Regions from separate parts of the Ilyobacter polytropus DSM 2926 genome, predicted to be linked through region 1. Evidence: riboswitches for the same ligand, from Rfam matches in the RefSeq annotation. Region 1 holds a riboswitch; each other region holds the start of a gene.
What was found. Region 1 has a riboswitch for thiamine pyrophosphate ahead of thiC (phosphomethylpyrimidine synthase ThiC). Riboswitches for the same ligand answer to the same signal wherever they lie in the genome.
Positions count from the first base shown of each region.

Region 2: linked by a shared signal. The riboswitch ahead of ILYOP_RS08150 (YkoF family thiamine/hydroxymethylpyrimidine-binding protein) and the one ahead of thiC (phosphomethylpyrimidine synthase ThiC) in region 1 are both predicted to bind thiamine pyrophosphate.
Region 3: linked by a shared signal. The riboswitch ahead of ILYOP_RS06835 (thiamine ABC transporter substrate-binding protein) and the one ahead of thiC (phosphomethylpyrimidine synthase ThiC) in region 1 are both predicted to bind thiamine pyrophosphate.

Region 1 is NC_014632.1:1,280,962-1,285,877, forward strand. Features, by position in the region: gene ILYOP_RS05950 (MORN repeat-containing protein) at 72-1,391, opposite strand; TPP riboswitch at 1,643-1,739, shown strand; gene thiC (phosphomethylpyrimidine synthase ThiC) at 2,212-3,492, shown strand; gene thiS (sulfur carrier protein ThiS) at 3,856-4,068, shown strand; gene ILYOP_RS05970 (thiazole synthase) at 4,087-4,869, shown strand; gene thiH (2-iminoacetate synthase ThiH) at 4,866-4,916, shown strand, end outside.
Region 2 is NC_014632.1:1,736,125-1,741,040, reverse strand. Features, by position in the region: gene ILYOP_RS08160 (amidohydrolase family protein) at 1-694, shown strand, start outside; gene ILYOP_RS08155 (nitroreductase family protein) at 955-1,542, shown strand; TPP riboswitch at 1,831-1,943, shown strand; gene ILYOP_RS08150 (YkoF family thiamine/hydroxymethylpyrimidine-binding protein) at 2,082-2,681, shown strand; gene ILYOP_RS08145 (ECF transporter S component) at 2,760-3,350, shown strand; gene ILYOP_RS08140 (ABC transporter ATP-binding protein) at 3,350-4,916, shown strand, end outside.
Region 3 is NC_014632.1:1,479,902-1,484,817, forward strand. Features, by position in the region: gene ILYOP_RS06830 (ABC transporter permease) at 1-1,128, opposite strand, end outside; gene ILYOP_RS06835 (thiamine ABC transporter substrate-binding protein) at 1,139-2,104, opposite strand; TPP riboswitch at 2,179-2,281, opposite strand; gene ILYOP_RS06840 (cell division protein FtsZ) at 2,385-3,320, opposite strand; gene ILYOP_RS06845 (ArsR/SmtB family transcription factor) at 3,469-3,825, opposite strand; gene ILYOP_RS06850 (hypothetical protein) at 3,835-4,329, opposite strand; gene glpX (class II fructose-bisphosphatase) at 4,413-4,916, opposite strand, start outside.

The sequences.
Region 1 (4,916 bases):
CATATATAATTAGGAAATTAGCGTAAATAAATTAAGATTTTTATTTTTATATTACCCGGTAATTAAGCTTATTACTCCCCTATATACTCACCGTATTTCCAGGTTCCTACTTTTTTGCTCCCGTCTGAATAATAGTAAGTTCCCTGCCCATGCTTTTTGCCGTCCTTCCATTTTCCTTTATAGATATTTCCATTAAAATAATAATAAGTACCATTTCCGTCTAAACTACCATCTTTAAAGTCACCCCTATACTTAGCTCCATTAGACCAAGTATAGGTTCCTTTTCCCGTTCTGCTGTTATCCTTCCAGTCGCCTTCATATTTTGCTCCGTCTGACCAGGTATAAGTCCCTTTCCCGTGCTGGTTGCCATTCTTCCAGTCGCCTTCATACTTTGATCCGTCAGACCAAATATAAGTCCCGTATCCATTCCTCTTGTCGTGGTCATTTACCTTTCCAAAATAGTATCCGTTATTATATTCTATTCTTTTCTCCCTTTCCCCCTTTTCCCATATGCCAGTTACTACTTTACCCTCTGCTAAAGTAACTGTTCCTCCTCCATGCCTCATGTTATTTTCCCAGCTGCCTTCGTATTTGTCGCCGTTTAAATAATAATAGGTTCCGTATCCACTCGCATTACCATCTTTCCAGTCACCTTCATATTTTTCTCCGTTAAGAAGAGTAATGGTCCCGTATCCATCTATTTTATCATCCTTAAAGCTACCTTTATATTTACCACCTATAGCTAGAATCAAAGTCCCTTCTCCATTGGCTTTGCCAAACTTCCAGTCGCCTTCGTATTTATCTCCGTTAGCTAAAATTATTGTACCGTATCCGTGATGATAACCATCTTTAAAATCACCTTCATATTTAGTCCCATCAGTTAAAATTAGGACACCGTATCCGTGATAATAACCACCTTTAAAGTTACCCTCATATTTATTACCGTTAGCTGAAGTCAGTATACCATATCCATTTATTTTATCGTCCTTCCACTCACCTTCATACTTCCCACCATCTGACCAGACATAAGTCCCTTTTCCTTGGTGTATATTTTCCTTTTCACTCTTTACTTCACCTATGTAGTAGCCGTTATCATAAATCCAATAGGCTTTTTCAGATTTAATTTTTTTACCCTTTTCCCAGTAAGCCTCTATCCAGCTGCCATCCCTAAGAATGAGTTTACCATTTCCATTGGCTAAACCGCTGAATACTTCACCTTCGTATAAGGCAATCCCCTCATGCTCATCGATTAGTTGTTGCCTTTCTGGAGAAAGTTTAAAATATTTCTCCACATTATTTCCCCTAGTTAATCTAACAACATCAGAAGCCGATATAGTTAAATTCAAAAGAACAAAAACCAATAAAACCAAAATAACAATTTTTTTCTTCACCTCTTCCCCCTTCTAAAATTTATTTTGTCTAACGCCTTTAATATCAATAATTACATCTGATAAAAGCATGAAAACATACACAACCAGAGCTAAATTCAAAAAAAATTCAAAAAAAATCCTCCTATATACACGAGATTACCACAATCCTAAGAAAATTTCACCTCTATCATATTATTTTTTATAAAATAAAATTTGACATTTCTATCTTTTGGGTATTATAATCTGAAAAGAAAAACTGAATTTTATATAGCGAATGTTGCTAGGGGAGCCTTTTGGCTGAGAGGAGAATTCCGACCCTTAGAACCTGATCTGGATAATACCAGCGTAGGGAAGCAGCGGAAATCTTTTATACGATCACTGGGGAAGTCTCATTTTCCTGTCAGGTGGATTCTGCTGCTCTGTACTTTGGTACAGGGCTTTTTTTATTTCCCTGAAAAATTCAGTCAGTTTCAAAAGAAAAAGATTAGAATATCTCGTCACGAATGAACACGAATAAAAGATTAAAAATTGGCAGGAATAAAATCAATAAACAAAAAAAATTAAACACTTTACCACAGAGTACACAGAGAGGGTGTAGCTATTAGGCTAAAGATAGAAATTCCAAAATCAAAGATATATTTTCTCTGTGCAACAAAAATTTGATGTTGGCTCTCTTTATAAAACTCTATGCCCTCTGTAACCAAAATATTTTAGATTTTATCTTTATTCGTGACATGTTCTTTCCTCTATTCGTGTTCATCCGTGGAAAAATATTTTGAATCTGTATTTATTCATTACGTTAAAAACTCAAATTAAAATATAATTTTACAGGAGGATTAAAATGTCTTATATGACTCAGATGGAAGCTGCAAGAAAGGGTATATTCACTAAGGAGATGGAGATCGTATTGAAGGAGGAATCAATCTCTAAAAAAGATCTCATGGAAAAAATGGCTCAGGGAAAGATTGTAATCCCTGCAAATAAAAACCACAAATCTCTTTCGCCTAAGGGTATAGGGGAGGGACTCAAGACCAAAATCAACGTAAATTTGGGAGTTTCAGAAGACTGCTGCGATCAGGAGTTAGAACTTGAAAAGGTTATGAATTCAATAAAACTCGGAGCAGATGCAATAATGGATTTAAGTACATTTGGGGACACAAGAGGTTTCAGAAGAAAGCTGGCAGATATGTCTCCCGCAGCCTTAGGGACTGTGCCCATGTACGATGCCGTTGCAAAATACGGAAAAGATATAGCATCTATGACTGTAGAAGACCTTTTCAAAGTAGTAGAAGAACACTGTGAAGACGGTATGGATTTCCTCACAATACATGCAGGTTTGAATCTTACCTGTGTAGAGAGACTTCAAAAGAATAACAGACTTACAAAGATTGTCAGTAGAGGGGGATCTATCTTATATGAATGGATGATAAAAAATAATAAAGAAAACCCATTCTACGAGCATTATGACAGACTTCTCGATATATGCAGAAAGTATGACGTAACCCTTAGTCTAGGAGATGGACTAAGACCTGGAAGTTTAAAAGATGCTACAGATGCACCTCAAATCCAGGAGCTTATAATCTTAGGAGAACTCACAAAGGCAGCGTGGGAAAAAGATGTACAGGTTATGATAGAAGGTCCCGGCCATGTCCCTTTAAATGAGATAGCTACCAATATGCAGCTTGAAAAAAAACTATGCCATGGTGCACCATTCTATGTATTAGGTCCTATTGTTACAGATATAGCTCCAGGTTATGACCATATCACTTCTGCAATCGGGGGAGCTATCGCTGCATCTAACGGAGCTGATTTCCTCTGCTATGTAACTCCTGCAGAACACCTTAGACTTCCTACGGCTGAAGATGTAAAAGAGGGAATCATAGCCTCAAAAATTGCTGCCCACGTAGGAGATATTGCCAAGGGAATCAAAGGTGCCATCGATTGGGATCATGCTATGAGTGAGGCCAGAGGAACTCTCAACTGGCAAAAGATGTTTGATCTATGTATTGACCGTGAAAAAGCCATAGAATATCGTCGTTCTGTAATAGAATCTTCAAAAGGAGAAGCATGTACAATGTGCGGCGACCTCTGCCCCATTAAAAGATGCAATGAGATTGCCTAAAGAGATCTTTAGAGTTAAGATAGCAAATCAAAAGATCCTTATGGAACTAACAGACACAAAGACCCAGATGCAACTATTGAAAAAATTGATCTCTGTATATGAGAAGCGAGGGATCATTAGAGGTGCAAAGGATCTAATCAATATTTTAAAAGGATCTTTCTCATTTATCTTTCCTTTTGGTAAAGGACAACTTTTATACTGTGACTTTTATAATCAAAATACAATTTTCAAGGCAAATAAAATCTGTAGTGAAAAATGCAGGGGAAAGCTTATTTATATAGAGGGGAAAAAATATATAATTTTAAATATTTTTCACCCTTTAAAAAAGGATTGGGAGCCGGAAAAAATTTATGAGGAGGTCTTATGGAGATAATATTAAACGGAGAAAAGACAACAATTCCCACGAAAGAAAATCTTTTACAATATATCAAAGAACTGAGCCAACAGTGGGAAATCAGTTTAGATGGTGCAGTAGTTCTTATAAATGATCAGATAATAAAAAAAGACAATTGGAAAAACACACTGATCAGTGATGGTGATTTATTGGAAGTTTTATCGTTTGTTTCAGGTGGATAAAAAAAGGAGTTTATAAATATGAACAACAAACTTATTTTAGGCGGACACGTTTTCCAAAGCAGACTTCTCACAGGAACTGGAAAATTTTCAGATAAAAACCTTATTGAACCTATGTTAGATTCCAGCAATTCTCAAATAATAACAATGGCACTAAGACGAATCGACTTTAAAAATCCAAAGGAAAATATATTAAATTACATTCCTAAAAATGTAACACTTTTACCAAACACATCAGGGGCTAGGACTGCTGAAGAGGCAATCAAAATAGCCCGTATAGCAAGGGAAGCAGGATGCGGTGACTTCATAAAAATAGAAATTATAAACGATATGAAGTACCTAATGCCTGATAATCAGGAAACTATAAAGGCGACTAAAGTCCTTGCTGATGAAGGTTTCGTTGTGCTTCCATATATGATGCCAGATCTCATAGCCGCAAAAAAACTAGAGGATGCCGGAGCCGCCGCAGTTATGCCTTTAGGAGCTCCCATCGGATCTAACAGAGGTCTTGAAACAAGAGCTCTTATTGAGATGCTAAATGACAACAAGAGAGTACCTATAATTGTCGACGCAGGAATTGGGAAACCCTCTCATGCTGCTGAGGCAATGGAAATGGGATGTGATGCTGTACTCGTAAACACTGCCATTGCAACTGCTTATGATCCTGTAAAAATGGGAAGGGCATTTTCTCTGGCCGTAGAAGCCGGTCGTGAAGCTCACCTTGCCAAAATGGCAGAAGAAAAAAAATATGCAAGTGCCAGCTCTCCCCTAACAGGATTTCTTTTTAGAGGTGAAGAAAAATGAGTTTCTACGACTTAATGAAAGGGTGGGAGGATTTTGACTTTGAAGCT
Region 2 (4,916 bases), 460 kb from region 1:
ACTAGGGATAAAGATATATCCTCCAATAGGCTTTAATCCTTATCCAGTTAAGAAGAATAAAAGAAAAAAATATATAGAATTTTACAAATGGTGTATAAAAGAGGATATTCCAATAACTGTCCACTGTCAGAAGGGGTCTTACAGTGCCGAACTTTCAAGTAAAGACATAAATAGAATGACTCATCCTCAGAACTGGTTGAATCTTTTAGAAGAAAACCCCCAACTTAAAAACTTAAGAATAAATTTTGCACATTTTGGAGGTGAGGACGGAGTAGAAGATATGCTTGATCCAGGTAGAATTTTTTCTGACGGAATTGACAAAAATACCTGGACTTACACAATAATAAAATTATTACAGAGATACCCAAATACCTATTCTGATATATCTGCCTATAATTATGGAAAAAGTTTTGGTAAGATCAATGATTATTCTAAAAATTTGAAAAAAGTAATAGAGCTAGATTATCTAAAGAAATTCAAAGAAGGTAAGTACAGTGTCAGTTCGAAACTTTTATGGGGATCTGATGTTCCTATGGTTATTTCTGAAGAGTGTTATGACAGCTCATATGCCAACTATTATAAACACTTGGAAAATCTTGTTAATAAATCTAAAAAATTAAATCAAAATGATAAGAGGAAATTTATTGAAAATTTGACAGTGAACAACCCTAAAAAATTCCTGAAGATCAAATAGATAATTAAATGATAAAAAAAGCCTATTTATAAACTTTTTCACTGGTGAATTTACAATATTTATTTTCTGAACTATTTTCTATTACTGTGTGATTAATTATTTTATCTAAACATTAATTTAGACGTTCTCTTTTTTAGTAGACACGTCTACTATTTTGTGTTAAAATAGTTTCACACTTAACTTAGTAGACACGTCTACTAAGTTAAGCAGTGTGATTTGAACACGTCAGGCATATTTTAATTGATGAAAGGGAGAGAACTATGAATTATGATAATTTATTGGAGATAGCAACTAAGAGAAGATCTGTAAGAAAGTTTACCACTCAAAAAGTTTCAAGGGAAGATATTGAAAAAATTATAAAAGTCGGAATACAGTCTCCTTCTGGATTCAACTCTCAGCCCTGGGAATTTGTCGTAATAGATGATGAAAATTATAAAAATGAAGTTACTCAGTATCTTATTGATGGAATAGGTGAAGGAAAAACTTCTAAGGGGTTTGTAGATGCCCCTGTTTATATTCTGTTATACGGTGATCCTAGAGTGAGAGAACGTGGTCCTGTTTCTGTAAAAGATAACGATAATTGGTGGAATTTTACATTCTCTAGTACCCTTGCCAGTGCTTTTATGAGTATGCAGCTTGCTGCCACGAGTTTAGGTCTAGCTTCTATGTGGGTGTCAGCTTTTAGAAATCCCAAGGTAGAAATGAAAACAAAGGAGCTTTTGGGTATTCCTGAGTATTTTGAGATATTTGAGATGATGGCAGTAGGTTATACAGATATGAATATTTCTCCGAAAAATGTAAAGGATCTGTCTCAGGTAATTCACTATAATAAGGCCGATAATTATTAGTCAACTCAAGCTGATAATTGCTGGAAACTTTCATAAATTAACTTCTTTATTTAGTATTACTTTTTAGAAATTAAATATTTTAATTTGAATAAAGGCACCAACTTAGATCGATTATTCAATCTAACTGAATCAAAGGAGTAAATAGAGCACAAAATAAGTATCAAAATTAGAATTATTTCATAGGTAAAGATTCCATAGAAACTATATGACACTAGGTATTTTAAATGGTATATTATATTGACTTATTTACTTCTCTGTAGTAGTATGAATTATATTAAATTTAATAAAATCAAGTAATTGGGGAGCTGCTGAAAGCGTGCTGAGATTGAACTTTGTTAGTTCTGAACCCTTATAACCTGATGTAGGTAATGCTACCGTAGGGATTTTAGACAATTAATCGAGCACTTATGCTATTTATACTGCAAAGATTAAGTCATAAACTTATGGTTTATGACTTTTTTTTATGCTTTAGTTTATATTTTAAATAGGATTTAAATTAATTTTATAAAATATACAGGGAAAAATAGGGGGAATGACAGTTGAATTTAAAATGTGGAACAAGTGATGTTGTTGGTGCGAGAATAGGAATCTATCCTATGCAGGATAATTTTGTAGATGTGATCTTAGGGGCGATAAAAAAAACAGACTCTACAGGACTGGCTGTTATGACAGACGATCTAGGAACTACAATACAAGGAAACAGAGAGCGTGTCTTTGCTTATGTAAAAGAACTTTTTTTACGAGCATCTGATGCCGGGGGGCATGTTGTTGCCGATGTTTTATTTTCAGTAGGATGTCCTGGTGATGTGCCGGAAGATTTTGATTTTGATTCTGAGCCTAAATATGTGGATCTTCCTATGGAAGATATGCCGGTGGCCTGTGCCTGGTCTCTTTATCCTTTGGGGAGTGACCAGTATTTTCCGGTGATTGTAGAGGAGGTTGAAAAAGCCATGGCTCTTTCTAATGTAGATGTGGAAAGTTATCATTATTGTACAAGACTTGACGGAACTGCAAAATCTATCTTTAATTTACTTGAGACATCTTTTGAAGGTGTATCTAAAAGGATTCCCCATACAATTATTCATGCAACATTTTCAAAGGGAAGCCCATCAAAGGCAAAAGAAAAAATTGAGGTATAATTCATATCATTAAAGTGTAGTTTAATTATTTTTCTATTTAATAAAAGAGAAAGCAAAAATTAAAGGGGGAACAAAAAAATGACTAAAAAATTTGGTTGGACGTTAAAAGACATTATAGTTTTGTGTGTACTAGGCGTTGCCTTTGGGGCTATGTATCTAGGTGGTATCACTATCTGGGCCTTTGCCAATGCCGCATTTGGACCTATCGGACTTGATATAGTGTATGGTATTTGGTTCACAGCATCAATTACAGGGGCATACATTATCCGTAAGCCTGGGATTGCCCTTGGTGCTGAGCTTATGGCTGCTTTAGGTGAGGTTATATTAGGGACACCTTCTGGTATAATGGTATTTGTGGGTGCCGCCATTCAAGGTCTTGGTTGTGAGGCAGTTTTTGCTGCAACTGGGTGGAAAAAGTACTCAACACCTGTTTTGGTTTTAGCAGGTATGGGGGCAAGTGTAACAAGTTTTATTTATAATTATTTTGCCTATGGATATTCAAAATTTGCATTGGGGATGCTAGCAGCTATGCTAGCTGTACGTTTAGTATCAGGTGCTGTACTTTCTGGTTTACTTGGTAAATGGATCGGTGACGGACTTGCAGCTACAGGTGCATTGTCTTCATTCCCGTTAGGGCGTAAAAGAGCTGAAAAGAGAGTAAATGCATAATGGCAATAATAGATGTTCGCAACTTATCGGTTAAAATCAATGGGGAGACTGTTCTGCAAGACATCAATATAAAATTTAATACTCAAGAGCGAATTCTTATCTTAGGTGAAAGCGGCAGTGGTAAATCCACGCTGCTTTTATCTCTTATGGGGATTATTCAAAGAGATGACAATGCCGATGTAACTGGAGATATTTTAGTAGACGGTATATCAGTTAATGATATGCAGTTATCTGATACAGCACGTATTTTTGGCATAGTATTTCAAAATCCTGAAAGTCAGTTTTGCTCCCTATACCCAAAGGACGAGGTAGCTTTTGGTTTGGAAAACCAATGTATCGATCCGGATATTATGCCTGAGATAATAAATAAATCAATGGAAGACTTTGACTTTCCAAAGGAAAAGGTAAATCATCTTATTAATACCCTGTCTGGCGGTGAACTGCAAAGACTTGCACTTTCATCTATTTCGGCTATTGATTCTAAGATGCTTTTGCTAGATGAACCGACGGCAAATTTGGATCCCAAAGGTCGACGACAGGTGGTAAAGTCTTCTAAAAAGGCCGGTGACAAGGGCAAGGGGCTAATGGTGGTAGAACATAATCTGGAAAACTGGATTTCATTTCTAGACCGTCTTATTGTTATTGATAGAGGTGGCAGAATACTTTGTGACGGGGATATTCGTGAGATGTTCTATAAGCACGGTGAGCTGCTTAGGGAAAAGGGAATATGGTGTCCTCACAGTCTAAGAATCTACTGGGAGCTAAAGGATAAGGGGCATATCTTTAATGGAGTTCCCTGTAGTATAGGGGAACTAAAAAAAGAGAAGATATCTCAGACGTTATTAAAAAAAGTAATAGAAGACAACTATAAAACTCCCAATAAGACAGCAAATATTGGAAAGAGACCGATACTTGAGCTGGAAAAATTATCCGCTGGGTATACAAAAGATCGGAGGATTTTAAAAGAAATCGATCTAACTGTGAATGAAGGGGATTTTTTTGCCTTGGTCGGAGGAAATGGGAGTGGTAAATCGACACTTTCAAAGGTTATACTTAGGCTTGTGGACATATCTAGTGGCAGCCTTTCCATCTCTGGGAAAAAATTAACTGTATACAAAGAACGAGAACTTTATGACTTGATAGGTTACGTTTTTCAAAATCCTGAACACCAATTTTTAGAAGACACAGTATGGTCAGAAGTTGCATATAGCATAGATCAACTATATTTTGATGAAAAAAACAGAAATGAAAAGGTGAACAGTTTATTAAAAACTTTTCATCTGGATAACTATGCTGCTAATAATCCCTTTAGCCTTTCTGGAGGACAGAAAAGACGCCTTTCTGTTGCAACGATGCTAGTTGGAGATCGAAAAATCTTAATTTTGGACGAGCCTACTTTTGGTCAGGATGAGAAGAACACTATCATGCTAATGAAAAAACTTACTGAACTAAATCAGCAAGGAATGACTATATTTATGATCACTCATGATTTAGATTTAGTAGATTCCTATGCAAATAGAATTGCTGTCATGTCTCAGGGTGAAATTCTATACAACGGAGATACTG
Region 3 (4,916 bases), 200 kb from region 1:
AAGAATCCAAAGAGGTATATTCCAGATTATATTCATGTAAACAAGGGTTATTGCCAAAAATGCGCTGGAAAATCCAAAAGTTGAAAAGATAATGTAATTTGTGAATTTTGTATAATTTTTAAGAATGAGATATGTGAATATAAGAGTCAGAGCCGACACTATCCCAGATAAAAACAAAGAGTTTATCAGACCTTTTACCACAGGATAATATTCGTTTAATTCAACCGAAAAAAGTGTTGAAAAAGCTTTAAAAGAAATCTTACCTGTATAAAAATTGAAAAAAGCAAAGACAAGTCCTGTGAAAACAACTGCGTATTCACAAATTAGGTAGATTATACTGTAAGCCTTCGTAAAAAAACTGACTTTTTTTACATCTCCCTCACCTTTGAGCTCATACCCCTCTATACGTTGTCCCAGGGAATTTACTATAGTCAGAATTCCAAACTGAACCATTCCCAAGGCAAAAGCCTTAGAGAAATCAAAACTTCCCATGAGAGTCGTAGCTATCTCCACCTCAAGTGTAGAGTAGTTGATTCCTCCTAGAGACAGTATTATGGCAAAAGAAGTAAAACAATATACAAAAACCATGAAAAATGCCCTGAAAATCTGAGGCATTATAAGAGGCAACTTAATTTTAAAAAAAAGATCCTTTTCACTTATACCTTCTAGTCTTGCAGCTTCTAATATCTCTTTTGGAATAGATTTCATCCCCTCCCCGAGATACTTTAAGAATATAGGGGCATTATAGAATACATTGGCTATTATTATAGCCTTGAGAGAATAAAGAACCTGGAATTCCTTAAAGAATCCCAGGTTAAATATTATTGAAAATGCCACTATAGTAGATATCACAGGAAAAAAGAAAGGAATGAATATAAGACTTTCCAAAAGTCTGCTTATTCGGTCTCTTCTATAGGCTATATAATAGGAGGGAACTATAGAAAGAATAAATGACAGAATCACAGATATAGAGGCCTGCTTAAATGAGAAGGCCACCGTCTTATACGTAGATGCATTAAAAATCTCTGTTAAGTCCTCTAGTCTAAAGAAGTCCCTGGCAAATATAAATATAGGTATTCCCCAGAGAGTCATATAAAATAAATTGAGACTCAGCTTCCCCTTCTTCATAAGTACTCCTTTAGTCTTTTAAAATATCTATAAGTTCTTTTTTCCAAGTTTCAAGATTAGCCACAGCATCTTTTCCACTTATTGTAACTACCTTTTTAGGTACTGGTACATATTTATATTCCTCAGGAAGTTTTACATTAGTCACTGGGAACATATAGTTTTTCTTTGCTGTAAGTTCCTGGAAATCTTTTTCCAAGATATAGTCCATAAACTTTTTTGATCCTTTTTTTATTTTTTTCTTACTTACAAGGGCTGCCCCTTCTAGATATACATAGCCTCCCTCTTCAGGGATAAAGCTCTTATATTTATTCTGATTTCCGTCCTGATAAAAATAAACACTGCTTGAAGCATATCCGGCCATCATAGGAGCCTCTTTAGCAGTAAATTTTGCAAAGGCCTCATCCCAGCTTGGTGTTACAGTAAGTATCGATGGTTTTAGATTTTTCCAAAACTCTTTCCACTGATCTCCGTAAACCGCAATAGTCCAGAGCATAAACTCCTGTCCAGTGAAAGACCTCGGATCCTCTACTAAAAACTGTTTTTCCATTTTAGATATCTCCTCAAATGACTTGGGAGGATTTTTAAGCATCTGAGCATCATAGTTTATCGCAAGGGCACCATAATCAAATGGTGTCACATACCATTCTTCATCCATGATAAACTCTTCTTTGGATATGTTTTTATAACTTTTTGGACGGTATTTTGCTGTCAGTCCCTCATTTTTTGCCATCTCAGCACTACTAGGAGTAAGTCCTAAGACTACGTCAGCCCTTGGATTATTTTTCTCTAGTTTCATCCTAGGTACCAGACCGTTAATGCTGACAAATTTAATTTCAACTCCGGTTTCTTCTTTAAATTTTGATGCGATATCTCGCTGAATCCACTTCATAGATTCTGGCCCGTAGACTGTTACAACTTCATTTCCGTATGCTGTCATAGCAACCAATACAAAAATAAATGCAAATATTTTTTTCATAATAACCTCCAATTTTTTTATTCAATTTATAAGTTTTCATAAAAAAACAGACTGCCTCTGGCAGTCCGTCAAATTTACTAATAAAATTTGCTTCCTACGCTGGCATTATCCAGATCAGGTTTATCGGTCGAGATATCATATCTCCTCTCAGCCTTTTCAGCTCCCGAATTATTTATTGTATATAATGGAGTATAGCAAGATAAGGATAATAATGTCAATATATTAACTACATGGGAAAATTATAATAAATTAAAACGAGGCTTTTAAAAGCCTCGTTTTCTCAAAGAGATTTAATTTTTGTTCCGATAACTGCTATTTCAATATCACTTTCTAATTCCTCGTCTATAATAACTCCTAAAATTATATTTTCAGGTTCTATTATTAAGAGCTTGTTGATGGCCATCTGGACTTCAGCAAGTTTGTCTAGAGGAAGGTTATCTCCACTGGCAATATTTATTAGGAGTTGCTGAGCTCCTTTTATCTCTCCCTCTATAAGAGGGCTGGCAAGAGCAGCTTCTAGTATAGGGGCTATACTCCCCTTTCCTCTTCCAAAGCCTATCATTGCCTCTCCTGCATTTTTCAAAACAGCTTTTATATCTGCAAAATCAAGATTTATAAGTCCGTTTTTAAAAATTATATCTTTTATATTTTTGACAGAATTTTTCAGTATTTTATCAGCCTCTTTAAAAGCATTTTGAAGAGTTATGTTTACATTAGGAAGCCTGAGAAGATTGTCATTTGAAATAACAATATAAGAATCAACATAAGGCTTTAAATGCTCTAGAGTATCCTGAGCAGTAAGTTTTTTCATACGCCCTTCAAAAGAAAAAGGTTTAGTCACAATTGCCACTGTCAGTATATCGAGCTTATGTGCAAGCTCGGCTATCCTAAGCACAGCACCACTTCCAGTTCCTCCACCCATTCCAGATACTATAAAAAGCATATCTGTATCCTTTAAAAGCTCCTTTATGGTTCCATCTTCTTCCTTTGCACAAAGATAACCCTTTTGGTAATCTCCTCCTGTACCTAGTCCAAAAGTTATCTTGCTTCCGAGCTGTATCTTCACAGGAGAAAGAGATGTATTCAATTTTCCTATATTTGTATCTGCAGCTATATATTCTACTCCTTCTACTCCACTTTCAATCATGTCGTTTAAGGCATTTATCCCTGCACCTCCGACTCCAAAAACCTTCATAGAAAATTTAAAATCCCCCATAATTTTCACTCCCCGCATAAATAACTTTCATTATTAAGCTATATTAGATGAAATTTTATCTTTCCTTGTCTGAGTCTGTATTTTATTATAATATTTTTATGATTTTTTATTATGGAAAAGTTTTTTAGCTTATAACTTTCGTTAAAAGTTAATGTTTAAGGTGATTTATTCCCTGGGCCAATATTGTTCGCACATGATCATCGTCTAAAGAATAATAAACAGTCTTTCCGTCTTTTCTATTCTTTACAACTCTCAGCTGTCTCAAGACTCTCAACTGATGGGACACAGATGAATGAGTCATATTGAGAACATTTGCGATATCACACACGCACATCTCCTCTTCTAAAAGCATTGATACTATTTTCAGTCTTGTACTATCTGAAAAAGCTTTAAAGAAATCTGCTACATTTTGTATTAACTCATCACTTTTAAGATTCTTTTTTACTTTTTCAACTACGTCTTTATGTATAGTTATACAATCACATGTTTCTATGTTTCTACCCATTTTACCCCCTTAATCTCTTATGATCTCAAATTTATTTCCCAGTTTTTTTCTCAAAAGAGCTGCAAAATTTATCTTATTTTTCATTATAAGAGGTATTATAACCTTTACTTTATCCTTTGTTATTATCTCTACACAAGTTTGGAGCTTTTTACCTCCAGGGGCTACCATTTTAGACATTATACAACTTTCTATCTCATCCAAAGATATATTCGTCTTTTTATTTTTTAAACTATTTTTTTGAAAATCCAAAGAAATTTTATAAGAAAAAGCCAGCCATAGATGCCCCAGACCCAAAATTAGAAGTACAATACCAAATATAATATATCCGATTTTCATTCCTTGGGTATAGCCTAGAGCAAATTGATAAGCCCCTAAAAGCACCAAAGGGATTCCTGTCCCTAACCAAACAACTATTTTTTTCATTTCCAATCCAAAACTGTATTTACCATCTAATGGCAGATCTTTTTTTTCAACTTTTTTTATAAAATCATCAAAAAATATCATAATATTCCCCCATTTTTTTATTATTTCGAAATAGTTTCAAGATTTCTTATTTATAAAAGAAAAACAGCAAGGAAACCTTGCTGCTATCTGATTAATCCCTTTATGTCCTCATCTTTGTAGTCTAAGTTATGTACAGAATTGATATATCTGATAGTTTTAGTTTTTCCTCTTACAAGAAGAGTCTGAGTTCTAGCTATAGGACCTTTTTTCTTAACACCTTCTAAAAGATCTCCTCCTGTTATACCTGTAGCAGAAAAAATAACTTCATCATCTTTTACTAGGTCGTTTATTCTCATGACCTTAGTTATATCTATTCCCATATCTTGACATCTGGTTTTTTCATAATTAGATATTTTATCATTTTCAAGAGATATTCCTTTAACCTCACTTCTAAGCTTTAGTTTGGCATTCATATCTCCGCCTAAAGCTTTTATAACAGCTGCAGAGATTACTCCTTCAGGAGCTCCCCCTATACCATAGAGCATATCCACGTCAGAATCAACTACAGCCGAGAGAATTGATCCAGCAACGTCTCCATCAGGAAGAGCATAGATTCTCAATCCCATATCCTGAAGATCTTTTATTAC